Regions from separate parts of the Arthrobacter sp. sptzw42 genome, predicted to be linked through region 3. Evidence: riboswitches for the same ligand, from Rfam matches in the RefSeq annotation. Region 3 holds a riboswitch; each other region holds the start of a gene.
What was found. A riboswitch is a leader RNA that binds a small molecule or an ion and turns the genes downstream of it on or off. The one in region 3 is predicted to bind cyclic di-AMP.

Region 1 (3,872 bases), on a different contig from region 3:
TCCGGGCATCGATGCCGCCCAGGATGTCCTCTGCGGTGCGGCCTGCATGGTTGGTAAGGGCCAGGGCGCAGTCGAGCAGCCGCGGGCCCAGCACCTCATGGTCCAGGTACTCCCGGGCTTCAGCGAGGGAGCTGATGGCGTACCGGCGGGACATGTCGCTCTGTCCCAGGCCGGCGAGCTGGGGAAAGATGAACCACATCCAGTGGCCGGACTTACTGCCCATCTGCAGTTCCGCCAGTGCCTGGTCGTACGTTCCGCCGCTGTCCTGGGCGTGGACGAATCGTTCAAGGTCAAAGGGTCCGTTCATGGGTGTCTCCTTGTGGTGGGGCTTCGGGTTCTGAATGCTGTTCAAGATAGTCCGCTGCGCGGCGCAACTGGCTGTCCGGGTCCGTCAGCCAGCGGGCGAGGACGACATTGGCACGTTGCCGCCCGCGTCCGTCAAGCCGTGCCAAAAACGGCGCCACAACATCGGCCAGCAGGGGGCCGGCCAGTTCTTGGGTCGCGGCAGTCCGCAGGAAGCCCTCAACCCGGGTCAGGTCCGTGTGGCGCAGGAGTGACACTTTGGACTGCAGCAGGACGACGGCGGCGAAGCGGCGTTCATAAACGGCCCTTGAGCCGGGCCGTGGCTGGCCCCACAGGGCGGACGCGAGCTGCATAACGCCGTCGTGATCAAAATCCTTGAACTTGCGCAGGGCGTCGCGGACCGTTCCCCGGACAGCGCCCACTGAAGAACCGTAGGAGGCCAGCTGACCGCCCAGCCGGGCCTCGACGTCGTCCGCCCGGTACCAGGCGCCCTCATTCTGCAGGGTGCGGTCAATAAATGCGGCGGCAGCCGCCACCTGCTCCCTGCCGCTGGTCATCGGCGGCCTGGCGCGGCGTGCCGGATGCAGAACGGCGTCCACGGCCTTGCCTCCAGCCTGCCCTCGGCAATGGCTTCACCGCAGACGGCGCAGGTGCCGTAGGTGCCGGCGGCGATCCTGGCCAGGGCTGCGTCCACCTGGTGGAGCCCGGCACTGCTCTGCTGCAGCAGGGCCGAAGCCTGGGACAGCTCGAAGGCGATGGTGGCGCCTTCGGGGTCATGCTCGTCATCCACATTCGAGTCCTGCCGGGCCGAGTTTGCCGAGGCGATGTCCTCGCGGAGGGCCGGGAGGAGAGCAACTTTGCGCTCCCGCTCCTCCTCCAGCAGGATCCGGAACCTTTCGTAGTCAGGCATGGCAAAAGCCTACGCGCGGTCAGTGCCTGTTCCCCGTCACCGGAGCGGTTCCAGGCCGTGCCTGCCACGCTGGGCCCCGGTTGCCTGGCCGAATTCCGGAGCCTTCCTTCCAGCCCGATATGCTCCTGCCGCGGAATCCCAGGGCGGCCTGTTTCACGCCGAGGTTATAGGTCTGTGACAAAGAACACGAGCCACATCTCCGGCGCGCCTATCTCGCAAGGTCAGGCTGGGGTGCTGCAACCATCCAGTCGTTTGCGGAATGCGGTAGAAGCACCTCGTATGTTACCCAAACGTGACAATGGGGCCCCGCGCGGGTTAGGGTCTTCAGGTGTCCCTCCCAGACGGGACATTCCCCTCAGTATGCCGAGCCCTGCCACTGACCCGGGAACCAACGCTCTTCAGCTGGCAGGGACGGGGGAACCAAGTTTCCGCGGCCTCATATGAGGCCTTGGGGTTAAGTCGATAGCACCTCCGCTTTTTCCGGATGTGCTCCCGGCCGGGTATCTCCAACCCGAACCCGACAGCTCACCCCGCAGGCATGGGAGAGGCGATCAACCGTGTCAAAAAATTCCATCACCGCCCGTCACCGCGCGACTCCGGCCCGCTCAATCGCGCTCCAGGGCTTGGCTGTGTCAGCCAAGTCCCTTGGCCGCCCGGCGCTCGCCGTTGCAGCAGCATCCGGCATTGCCTTCGGTGTCGGCGCCCCGGCACACGCAGGCGTAACCGGTCCGGACACCACCGAGACCACTAACACCCAGGCTTACGCAGCACCGGCTGCTGCAGTGGCCGCCCCGGCAGCAGCCGCAGCCAACGTCCACACTGTTGTTTCCGGCGATACCCTCGGTGCCATCGCGGCAGCCCACGGCGTAGCCCTGAACGACGTCCTGGCCGCCAACGGCCTGGCGATCACCGCCATCATCTACCCCGGCGACCAGATCCAGATCCCCGGTGCCGGCTCCGTTGCAGTTGCTCCGGCCGCCGCCCCGGCTCCCGCCAAGGCTGCCGCTCCTGCCAACACCGGCATGAACCTGTCCTACGCCTCCACGGCTGCCGTACCTGCTCCGGCTGCACCTGCCCCGGCAGCTCCCGCAGCCACCGGCACGGGCACCGGCGCAGCCATCCTGGCCAACGCCTACGGCCAGTTGGGCGTCCAGCAGGACTGCACCGCCATGGTGGAGAAGGCACTCCGCGCAGTTGGCAAGAGCGTTGGCGACCTCGCTCCCGGCCAGTTCTACCAGTACGGCACCACCGTTGCCACCCCGGCTCCCGGTGACCTGGTTATCACCGCAGGCCACGTTGGCGTCTTCGCCGGCAACGGCCAGGTTGTCAGCGGCGGCGTGGACGGCTTCAAGACCGAGGTCCACTCCATCAGCTGGCTCGGCGGCGCTTCCTTCGTCCGCGTAGCATAGTCACACCACCCGAACAGGGGCGGCAGACGGGATTAATCCCGGCTGCCGCCCCTGTTTTGCTTCATCGGGTCTCCCCTGGTTCCGGCACCATGTGGGGATTTTCAGGTCCCGCAGAAGGTCTGGTAGCTGCCGAAGTCCTCCGGCGCTCCTTCGGCATAGCGTTCCAGCCCGGGCCTCTCATTGAACGGGGCACTGACCACGTCCAGGAGCCGGGTAAAGGGATCAAGGTCTCCCCCCGTTGCTGCGGCGAGCGCTTCCTCCACCAAATGGTTGCGCGGGATGTAGGCGGGATTGACCGTGTCCATCAGGTCCCCGTCCGGTTGCAGGGCGCGCCACCGCCCGGCCCAGGCGTCGAAGGCCGCCAGGTCAAGAACCATTCCGCGGGCGGGGCGGTCGTTGCCCCTGGCCGCGTGCGAGAGGTTGCGGAAAAAGGACGTGTAGTCGATCGGTCCGTCCTTCAGCAGGGCCACCAGCCCGTCCACCAGCTCCGAGGCCTCTTCGGCCTCCGCGCTTCCGGCCGGGGCTTCCGCCAGGCCGAGTTTGGTTTTCATGCCGGCGAACCAGGCGTCACTGTATTGCCGGCGGAACTTGCCAAGTACTTCCACCGCCGGGGCAACGGCCTGTTCCTGGTCTTCATGGAAGAGTGGCAGCATGGCCTCGGCCAGGCGGGCCAGATTCCATTCCGCGATAACCGGCTGGTTGGCGTAGGCGTAACGCCCGCCCACATCGATGGAGCTGTACACCGCGGCCGGGTTGAAGGCGTCCATGAAAGCGCAGGGCCCATAATCGATGGTTTCCCCGGAGATGGTCATGTTGTCCGTGTTCATCACGCCGTGGACGAATCCCACCAGCATCCACTGGGCCACCAGTTCCGCCTGGGTGGACACCACTGCTTCGAAGAGCGCCAGGTACGGGTTTTCGGCGTTTGCGGCCTGGGGGTGGTGCCGGCTGATCGCATGGTCCGCCAGGCGGCGCAGGAGGTCCATGTTTTCGGTGGCCCGTGCGTACTGGAAGCTCCCCACGCGCAGATGGCTGCTGGCCACCCGTGTCAGTACCGCCCCTGGAAGCATGGTCTCCCTGCGCACCGGCCGGCCAGTGGCCACGACGGCAAGGGAGCGCGTTGAGGGGATGCCGAGTGCGTGCATCGCCTCACTGATGAGGTACTCGCGCAGCATGGGTCCGACGACGGCCCGCCCGTCCCCGGCACGGGCGAAGGGAGTGCGGCCCGACCCTTTCAGGTGGATGTCCCG
Region 2 (3,872 bases), on a different contig from region 3:
GCTGCTGTGTCGCTGGAACGGGTGGGTGACTACATCTCCGTCCGGGTCCCGGGAATCGAAGGGGCGCTCGAGCTGCCGCCGGAGGTGGCGGCCCACGTGTTCGTGGCCCTCGCCTGAGAATCCTCGTTGGGTGTCCTACCCCATGTGAAGTGGCTTACGCAAAGATAACGGAATTGTTACTTTGCCCCTTTTGCCTCTATAGTTGAACTGAAGTTGATATTAAAGCGTTACCTGATCCGGAGCCGAGCTCTGCCAGCGGATCAGGAGCACGAGTCGTAACTGGCAGAGGCGGGGGAACCACAAGCGGCAGCCGGGGGACTGCCTTGGGGTTAAGTCCGTCAGCAGCAAGCCTCTTCCAGTGAAGGATTCCTCCGGGATATCTCTGTGCCGAAGCTTGCTTACGGCGGACCGGGTCTTTGCACTCTCTGACCCGAATCCGACAGCTAACTTCGCAGGCTTTCCAGAGAGGACCCTTCTTGACCATGCACAATTCCAGGGGACGCCGCCGCGCGCCGGTCCCTGCTTCGACACCGCGCGTTGTCGAAGTCATCACCTCGGAACGCCCCCGCGATCCGCACCGTGATGCTCGCCGGCGTCGGGGTCCCTTCCGTCAGGTCACCGAATTCGCTGCAGCCAGCGGCATCGGCCAAAAGGCCGGCGTGGCACTTGCCGCCACCGGACTGGTACTCACCGTGACCGTACCGGCCACCAGTCCCGTCATGGCCACCGATACCTTGGGATCCTCTGCCGTTGCCGCGTCAGCTGTTGCCCCGCAGCCCCAGATCACCGCAGAAGCCGGGGCCGCGATTGACTTCAGCCGTTCCGCTGTAGTCACCCAGGCGGACCCGGACGGAAAGCTGAAGCAGCTGCTCAGCGCCCAGTCTGCCGGCGCCGTAACCCGCGCTGCTTCCACGGGAAGCCTCGGTGCCCCACTCGCTGCCTTGACCACTGCTTCGCCGTTCGGCTACCGCGTCAGCCCGATCACGGGAGGCTCCGGCGACTTCCACCGCGGGCAGGACTATGTGGCCCAGTGCGGCACATCCGTCCTGGCTGCGGCCACGGGAACTGTTACCTTCGCCGGCTGGCACGAGTACGGTGGCGGCAACCGCGTTGTAGTGGACCACGGCAACGGCCTGGAAACCACGTACAACCACCTCTCCTCCTTCAGCGTGAAGGAGGGGCAGACAGTTTCCCGCGGAGACGTTGTAGCCCTCAGCGGGACCACAGGTGCCTCCACCGGCTGCCACCTGCACTTTGAGGTCCAGGTCAACGGTGAGGTCGTCGACCCCACCAGCTGGCTCTAGTCAAGTGACCGCTTGCTATCAAATCATCTTGACCTGCCGTGACCTGAATGTGACATTCACGCAAAACTGCTGTACCGTCTAACTCGCGTCAACTTTTCCGAAGTTGACGCTCTTGTGCGGATTGCCTAACTCTGCCACCGCTCAAGGTCCGTTCGCATTTCATCGTCTGGCAGGGGCGGGGGAACCAATTGTGGCCTTTAGTTTCGAAGGCCTTGGGGTTAAGTCGCAAAAGCTTCCCAGGAAGCCGCGCGGCCGGGTGACTCCCATCCGAATCCGACAGCTCACCTCGCAGGCATTGGGAGAGGCTACCTTCGTGTCTTCACGCCATAATTCGGCGCGCCACCGCGCGCAACCGGTTCGTACCAACGCCCTGGACTCCATGTCCAAGGCTGTTAGTGCCAATGCCGGGACAGTAGGTCGCCAGGCTGCAGTCATCGCTGCTGCATCCGGCCTCATCCTGACCATGGGCCTGCCAGCCAATGCAGCAGATACCACTGCTGGTATCTCCGCTTCCACCGAGTCCGGATCCGCGCAGCCCGCCCTTGCCGTCACCGCGGCACCCACGGCTACCGTTTCCTTCGAACGGCCGGTTGTGACCACCATCGCCGCTCCTGTTGTGGAGCCTGTGACAGTCCAGTCAACCTCCGATGACGAGGACGCCCCCGCCGCATCGACTGCAGCGACCGCGTCAACTGCCCCCACTGCGGCGACTGCCACCACAGCAGCAGCAAAGAAGATCGCCGAGCCCGTCGCATCCGCGGCCAGCTCGGGCATCGCGGCCATCGCTTACACCGGCATCGGCAGCCCGTACGTCTGGGGCGGCACCACCCCCAATGGCTGGGACTGCTCCGGCTTCACCCAGTGGGTCTACGCCCAGGCCGGCATCAGCATCCCCCGCGTGAACGCATGGACTGCAATGAAGCCCACGTCCACGCCGCAGCCCGGTGACCTTGTTATGCAGAACGGCGGAGCGCACGTTGGCATCTACGTCGGCAACGGCATGATGATCAGCGCCCTGAACCCCTCCCAGGGAACGCTGCTGCACTCGGTAGCCGCTACCGGCTCCTCCGCGTTCTTCACCATGAACTAGTTCTTCGACCTTACGGTCCAAGAGCTTTTTCTTTGCCCAAACACGCTTTTCGCTAAATCACACATCCCCGTTCAGGGCGTGCCGGCGTACCCCCAAGATGCCGGCACGTCCAGTCCCCTTTGGCTGCCTACATGCGGTTCGAAGGAAAACGAAAGAGAGAACTGATGACTACTCGTGCAACCGCACGGCACCGCGCCGAGGTCACCAAAACCAACTCGCTCGCCATCATTGCCAAAGCTGTCGGCGACAACGCCGGCGGCGTAGGACGCCAGGCGGCTGTTATCGCAGCGGCTTCCGGCCTTGTCCTGACCAGCGGCCTGGCAGCCAACGCTGCTGACGCCAACGTCCAGCGTGATTCCGCTCCGGCTTCCACCCTGGAAGTTGAATCAACCGTTGAGGCTCCGATTTCGGCTGCTTCCACCATCGCCATCTCCTTCGAGAAGCCGGCTGTAACCACCACCCCGGCCCCCGTAGTGGAAGCCCCCGAGCCCGAAGTCGAGGCAGAAGCTGAGGTTCAGAAAGCCGCTCCGGCTCCTGCTCCCGCCACACGGACTGCCGCTGTCGCCAAGGTGACCGCCACGGCGCCGGCAGCAGCCGCTCCGGCAGCAGCCGCGCCCGCCGTTTCTGCACCGGCAAGCGGCAAGGGTGCGGCCATCCTGTCCGCCGCCTACGCACAGCTCGGCGTTATGCAGGACTGCACCATGCTGGTTACCAACTCCCTGGCTGCCGTGGGCATCAACTTCCACGACTGGCCGGCAGGCTACCTTTCCCTGGGCCGTACGGTTAGCGCTGCAGAGGCTCAGCCGGGCGACCTCATCTACTACGCCAACGGTGGTTCCGGCATGGCGCACATCGCCGTTTACGCCGGCAACGGCCAGGCCGTCCACGGTGGCTACAACGGCAACCAGACTGTTGTCTTCAGCGCCAACGTAGGCTCCGGCCCGGTGTTCATCCGCGTCAACTGACACTCTTCCGCCACGTTTTGCATAGCTGACGAAATCCAGACAGGACCCCTGCCCTTCCGGCGGGGGTTCTGTCAGTTAACCCGGAGGGTTTGCGGGTCCCGCGCCTATTTTGGTTCGGACACGGCTGCCTCCGGCTTCAGCGATTAGCTGATAGTGCACTTCTTTGTTTACTCTTGTGGTGTCGATCCATAGCCCGGACATGCCGAGGGCAGCCGGCCCTCGTGCCCCTGACGGGTGCGGCCGTGAAGAGGTACGTGCATGCGCACTCTCGTTCTGAATGCTGGATATGAACCGCTGGCGGTTATTACTTTCCGCCGGGCGCTGGTGCTTGTGCTCACGGGCAAGGCGAGCGTTGTGGCTGAGGGGGACGATCCCGTCGTGGGTCCCCAGGAGATTCTGGGCCGCCCGTCCGTGATCCTCCTGAACCGCTACATACGCCCCAGATACAACCAGTCCACGGCCGTTAGCCGACGCGGAGTGCTCCGGCGTGACGGGCACAAGTGTGCCTACTGC
Region 3 (3,872 bases):
AGCTTCGAGCGGAGGCGGCGGATGTGGACGTCGATGGTGCGCTCGTTAGGGACTTCTTCGGCGTTCCGCCACAGGCCTTCAAGCAGTTCGTCACGGCCCACGGTGCGGGTTCCGTTTTCCACAAGGTAGTTGAGGAGCTCAAACTCCTTGAACGTCAGGTTCAGGGATTCACCATCAAGGTGTACTTCGCGGCGGGCCAGGTCGATGAGGACGCCTGAGGGGCGCGGTTCCTGGGGCTGCTGGGGCCGCGGGGTTTCCGTGCGCTGCCGGGTGTTAACCGTGGGGTCACCGAACGTGGAGCGGACGACGTCGAGCGCTGACCCGGGGGCGCCGGCCGGGGCTACGGCAACAGCGGCGTAGCTTTCGGCTCCGGTTACCAGGGACTGGGCGTAGGCGCGGATTTCCTGGGCAAGCTTGGCGATGGAGGTGCCCGCGGCGGCCGCAGTTTCCTCATCAATTCCCATGTACAGAACGAATCCGCGGGCAACGTTCTCATTGGCTACCGGGCGGACCGGGGCGGGGCCGGCCACTACGGGAGTGGGAGCCGTCACCGGCGCGGAGTCAGCCGGCGGAACGGCGCGGAGTTGGCCATAGGAGTTGGGATTGAAGCCCTGGGGGCCATAGCCCGCGCCGGGAAAGCTGCTTCCCGAAGTTGCGGGAGCGAGCGACGTGCGCGGTCCGAAACCGGGGCGGAGGCCGGAAGGCTGGCCACCTTTGGCGGCGTTACGGACAGAAATGTGGACGTATCCGGATGCAACTGACATGGATTGCTTACCTCAATGTGAATGGCCGTCATCGCGGCTCGAATGCTGGGTTCCCCGCATGGACTGCGGGGAGGGACGCCCGACGCTGGGCTGGGGGCGTATGCCTACTAACTTCGAGGGGTGGGAAGATCAGGCGTACATTCGACAACAGCGCATGTCGGCAGCAGCGGATGTGCTGGGCCAATGTTCTGCGGCTGCAGGTGCTGTTGAGTTCTTGTTCACAATGGAAGTGTGCAGCGTAACAATGCTAACTTGCAAGTAACAATGGACCGCTTCGTCCGGATAGTGAGACAAAAGCGCTTAACGTGTCGCAGATCACGATTCTGGCTGATGGTCAGATTGCTGATCATTATCCCGTTTGACGCTCCTCCTGAAGGTGCCAGCGCAACTTAATTCGGCGAACAGCGCGCACAAGTTCGCTTTCTTCATGCGTCTTCAAATTGCCGGAATCGCCTTCCTTTCGTCGCTCACTGTCCAGTAGCGGCCACCAGTAGCCCGGGAAATCGGCCGAAGCACGTGACGAATTTGGGCGGCCTGGCCCGCTTTCACCTCAAGCGGCGGCAGCGCAGCCTGCCATCCCTGACTCCTCAACCGACACCGCGGCTCGGGGTAACAGGGGCATAACGCACGAAGTCAGCTCAATAGCGAAAACGCCATTTCTCCGGTTGCTGCTTCGACAAGGCGACGCGCCGTCGTCGTGATCTCTGTTACCAAGTTGTGACTTACGGTCTGGTTCCTGTACCGTCGATAGGGTGCGGTTCGGGCGTTCGGGCCGCATATCCGGATGACGCCAAGCTCTGCCACTTCCCGGATTCCTCTTGAACATAGGCAGAGGCGGGGGACCCACCGTCCCGGGCACTGATTGCCCTTGGGGTTAAGCCAGCACGTGAACTTTCCGTAAGGCCGGATGCCCTCATCCGAACCCGACAGCTAACTCCGCAGGTGTGAGAGGCGATTCATCATGTTCAAATTCCTGGCACAGCCACGTCCGAAAATTGAGTCTGCACCGCAGGCCGGGCCTGAAACTGGCAAAATCCCTTCGTTCGGCAAGCGCGCGGCAGTGATTGCCGCGTCATGCGCACTCCTTATTGGAGTTGGAGCTGCAGGACAAGCTACCGAAACCAGCATCCGCGCAGCTGCCACCGAAACACAGGCGGTTGAGGCGCAGTCCAACCTCAGCATCGAAAAGAGCGAGATCACGGCGAATCCCGCGCCGGAGTCGGCAGCCCCGGCCCTGCCGGAAATCAACGTTGTACCGCAGGCGGCCGAGCCTGCACCGGCACCCGAACCTGCACCGGCACCGGCTCCCGAGCCGGCACCGGCACCCGCTCCCGAGCCCGCACCGGCGGCCGCCCCCGAGCCTGCCCCCGTCGTCGCGGTCAATGATCCCGCCGGCGCCCAGGCCTATGCGGCCGGCCAGCTTGGCAACTACGGCTGGGCTCCTGACCAGATGCAGTGCCTGGTTACTCTGTGGATCAAGGAATCGGACTGGACCACCACGGCCACCAACCCGAGCAGCGGCGCCTACGGCATTGTCCAGTCCCTGCCGGCCGAAAAGATGGCCAGCGCAGGCGCGGACTACCTCACCAACTACCGCACACAGATCAACTGGGGCCTGAACTACATTCAGGAGCGCTACCAGTCCCCGTGCGGCGCGTTGAACTTCCACTTGTCCAACAACTGGTACTAAACGCCCGGGATATCAAGAACCTGTCAGCCGTGCGGCCCGCACCTTCTGAAGGTGCGGGCCGCGCGGCATACTGTCATTCATGAGGTTTACCACCACGATCCAGGGCAGCGGAAACAAGACCGGCATCGAGGTTCCCGGGGATGTTGTTTCGGAGCTCGGGGCCGGCAAGCGGGCGCCTGTGGTGGTCACCATCAACGGCAAGAGCTACCGCAGCAGCATTGCCGTGATGGGCGGGCAAATCCTGGTCTCACTGAGTGCGGCCAACAGGGAGTTTGTTGGCGTTGCCGCAGGAGACACTGTGGAGGTGGACCTGGAACTCGACACCCAGCCCCGGGAAGTGGAGATGCCCGAGGACCTTGCGTCCGCACTGGCTGCCGAGCCCGCCGCCCAGGAGTTCTATGCCACCCTGAACTACAGTGCCCAGCGCCGGTACGTTGATCCGTTGGGTGAAGCCAAGACCCCCGAAACCCGGCAGCGACGCATCGCCAAGGCAGTGGCGGACCTCAAAGCCGGCAAAAAATAACGTCCGCCGCTTTTGTGTCCTCTGCCATTTCCTGCCCGCGTGCCTGCGCCCCCGTGAAGGTTAGGCGTCGCGGCCGGGGATGTACTGCACCGCCCACCTGTTGCCGTCCGGGTCGGCGAAGTACACAAAGTGGCCCCAGTCCTGCACGTCCACGTCGCTGACGTCCACTCCGTTGCCCTTCAGGTGTTGGTGGGCGGATTGCATGTCGTTCACCACGAGCTGGAGGTTGGAGCCGGTGCCCGGAGGGGCGTCCGTGAGCCCGTTACCAATGCAGATTGAGCACGCAGAGCCCGGCGGTGTCAGCTGGACAAAGCGGATGGAGTCAGTTGGCCGTTCGTCGAAGTCGGCATTGAACCCCACCTTGTTAACGTAGAAATCCTTCGCGCGGTCTACGTCTGATACAGGGACATACACAAGTTCCAGTTTCCAGTCCATCCGCACAGGCTAGCGGCGGCACAAGGAATGGAAAAGGCTTGAGGACTACCCTGCAATACCGTAGAGGCGGTCCCCCGCGTCCCCGAGCCCGGGCACGATGTACGACTTCTCGTTGAGCTTTTCGTCGATGGAGGCAAGGACGATCGTCACGTTTGCGTCCGCGAGTTCCTCCTCGAGCTTGGCCAGGCCTTCCGGAGCGGCCAGGAGGCAGATGCATGTCACATCCGATGCTCCGCGCTTGAAGAGGAACTTGATGGCTTCGCGCAAGGTTCCGCCGGTGGCGAGCATCGGATCCAGGACGAAGATCTGCCGGTCAGTGAGGTCCTCGGGGAGTCGCTCGGCGTAGGTGATGATGTCCAGGGTTTCTTCGTCACGTGCCATGCCCAGGAAGCCGACCTCTGCGGTGGGAACGAGTTTGGTCATGCCCTCCAGCATCCCCAGCCCGGCGCGCAGGATGGGG

Region 1: it holds a riboswitch for cyclic di-AMP, as region 3 does, so the genes downstream of both, AC5RT4_RS03570 (LysM peptidoglycan-binding domain-containing protein) here and AC5RT4_RS12340 (aggregation-promoting factor C-terminal-like domain-containing protein) in region 3, are expected to answer to the same signal.
Region 2: it holds a riboswitch for cyclic di-AMP, as region 3 does, so the genes downstream of both, AC5RT4_RS14415 (C40 family peptidase) here and AC5RT4_RS12340 (aggregation-promoting factor C-terminal-like domain-containing protein) in region 3, are expected to answer to the same signal.

What each region holds. Positions count from the first base shown of each region.
Region 1 covers NZ_JBNHEX010000002.1:320,430-324,301, forward strand. The annotation lists gene AC5RT4_RS03555 (DUF1810 domain-containing protein) at 1-307, opposite strand, end outside; gene AC5RT4_RS03560 (DNA alkylation repair protein) at 291-860, opposite strand; gene AC5RT4_RS03565 (TraR/DksA family transcriptional regulator) at 857-1,213, opposite strand; cyclic di-AMP (ydaO/yuaA leader) riboswitch at 1,596-1,767, shown strand; gene AC5RT4_RS03570 (LysM peptidoglycan-binding domain-containing protein) at 1,771-2,622, shown strand; gene AC5RT4_RS03575 (protein adenylyltransferase SelO) at 2,724-3,872, opposite strand, start outside.
Region 2 covers NZ_JBNHEX010000012.1:54,856-58,727, reverse strand. The annotation lists gene AC5RT4_RS14425 (iron-dependent transcriptional repressor DtxR) at 1-117, shown strand, start outside; cyclic di-AMP (ydaO/yuaA leader) riboswitch at 262-473, shown strand; gene AC5RT4_RS14420 (M23 family metallopeptidase) at 483-1,304, shown strand; cyclic di-AMP (ydaO/yuaA leader) riboswitch at 1,433-1,613, shown strand; gene AC5RT4_RS14415 (C40 family peptidase) at 1,684-2,394, shown strand; gene AC5RT4_RS14410 (NlpC/P60 family protein) at 2,559-3,359, shown strand; gene AC5RT4_RS14405 (HNH endonuclease) at 3,618-3,872, shown strand, end outside.
Region 3 covers NZ_JBNHEX010000009.1:41,684-45,555, forward strand. The annotation lists gene AC5RT4_RS12335 (winged helix-turn-helix domain-containing protein) at 1-764, opposite strand, end outside; cyclic di-AMP (ydaO/yuaA leader) riboswitch at 1,560-1,720, shown strand; gene AC5RT4_RS12340 (aggregation-promoting factor C-terminal-like domain-containing protein) at 1,726-2,454, shown strand; gene AC5RT4_RS12345 (YdeI/OmpD-associated family protein) at 2,534-2,977, shown strand; gene AC5RT4_RS12350 (glyoxalase superfamily protein) at 3,038-3,412, opposite strand; gene upp (uracil phosphoribosyltransferase) at 3,458-3,872, opposite strand, start outside.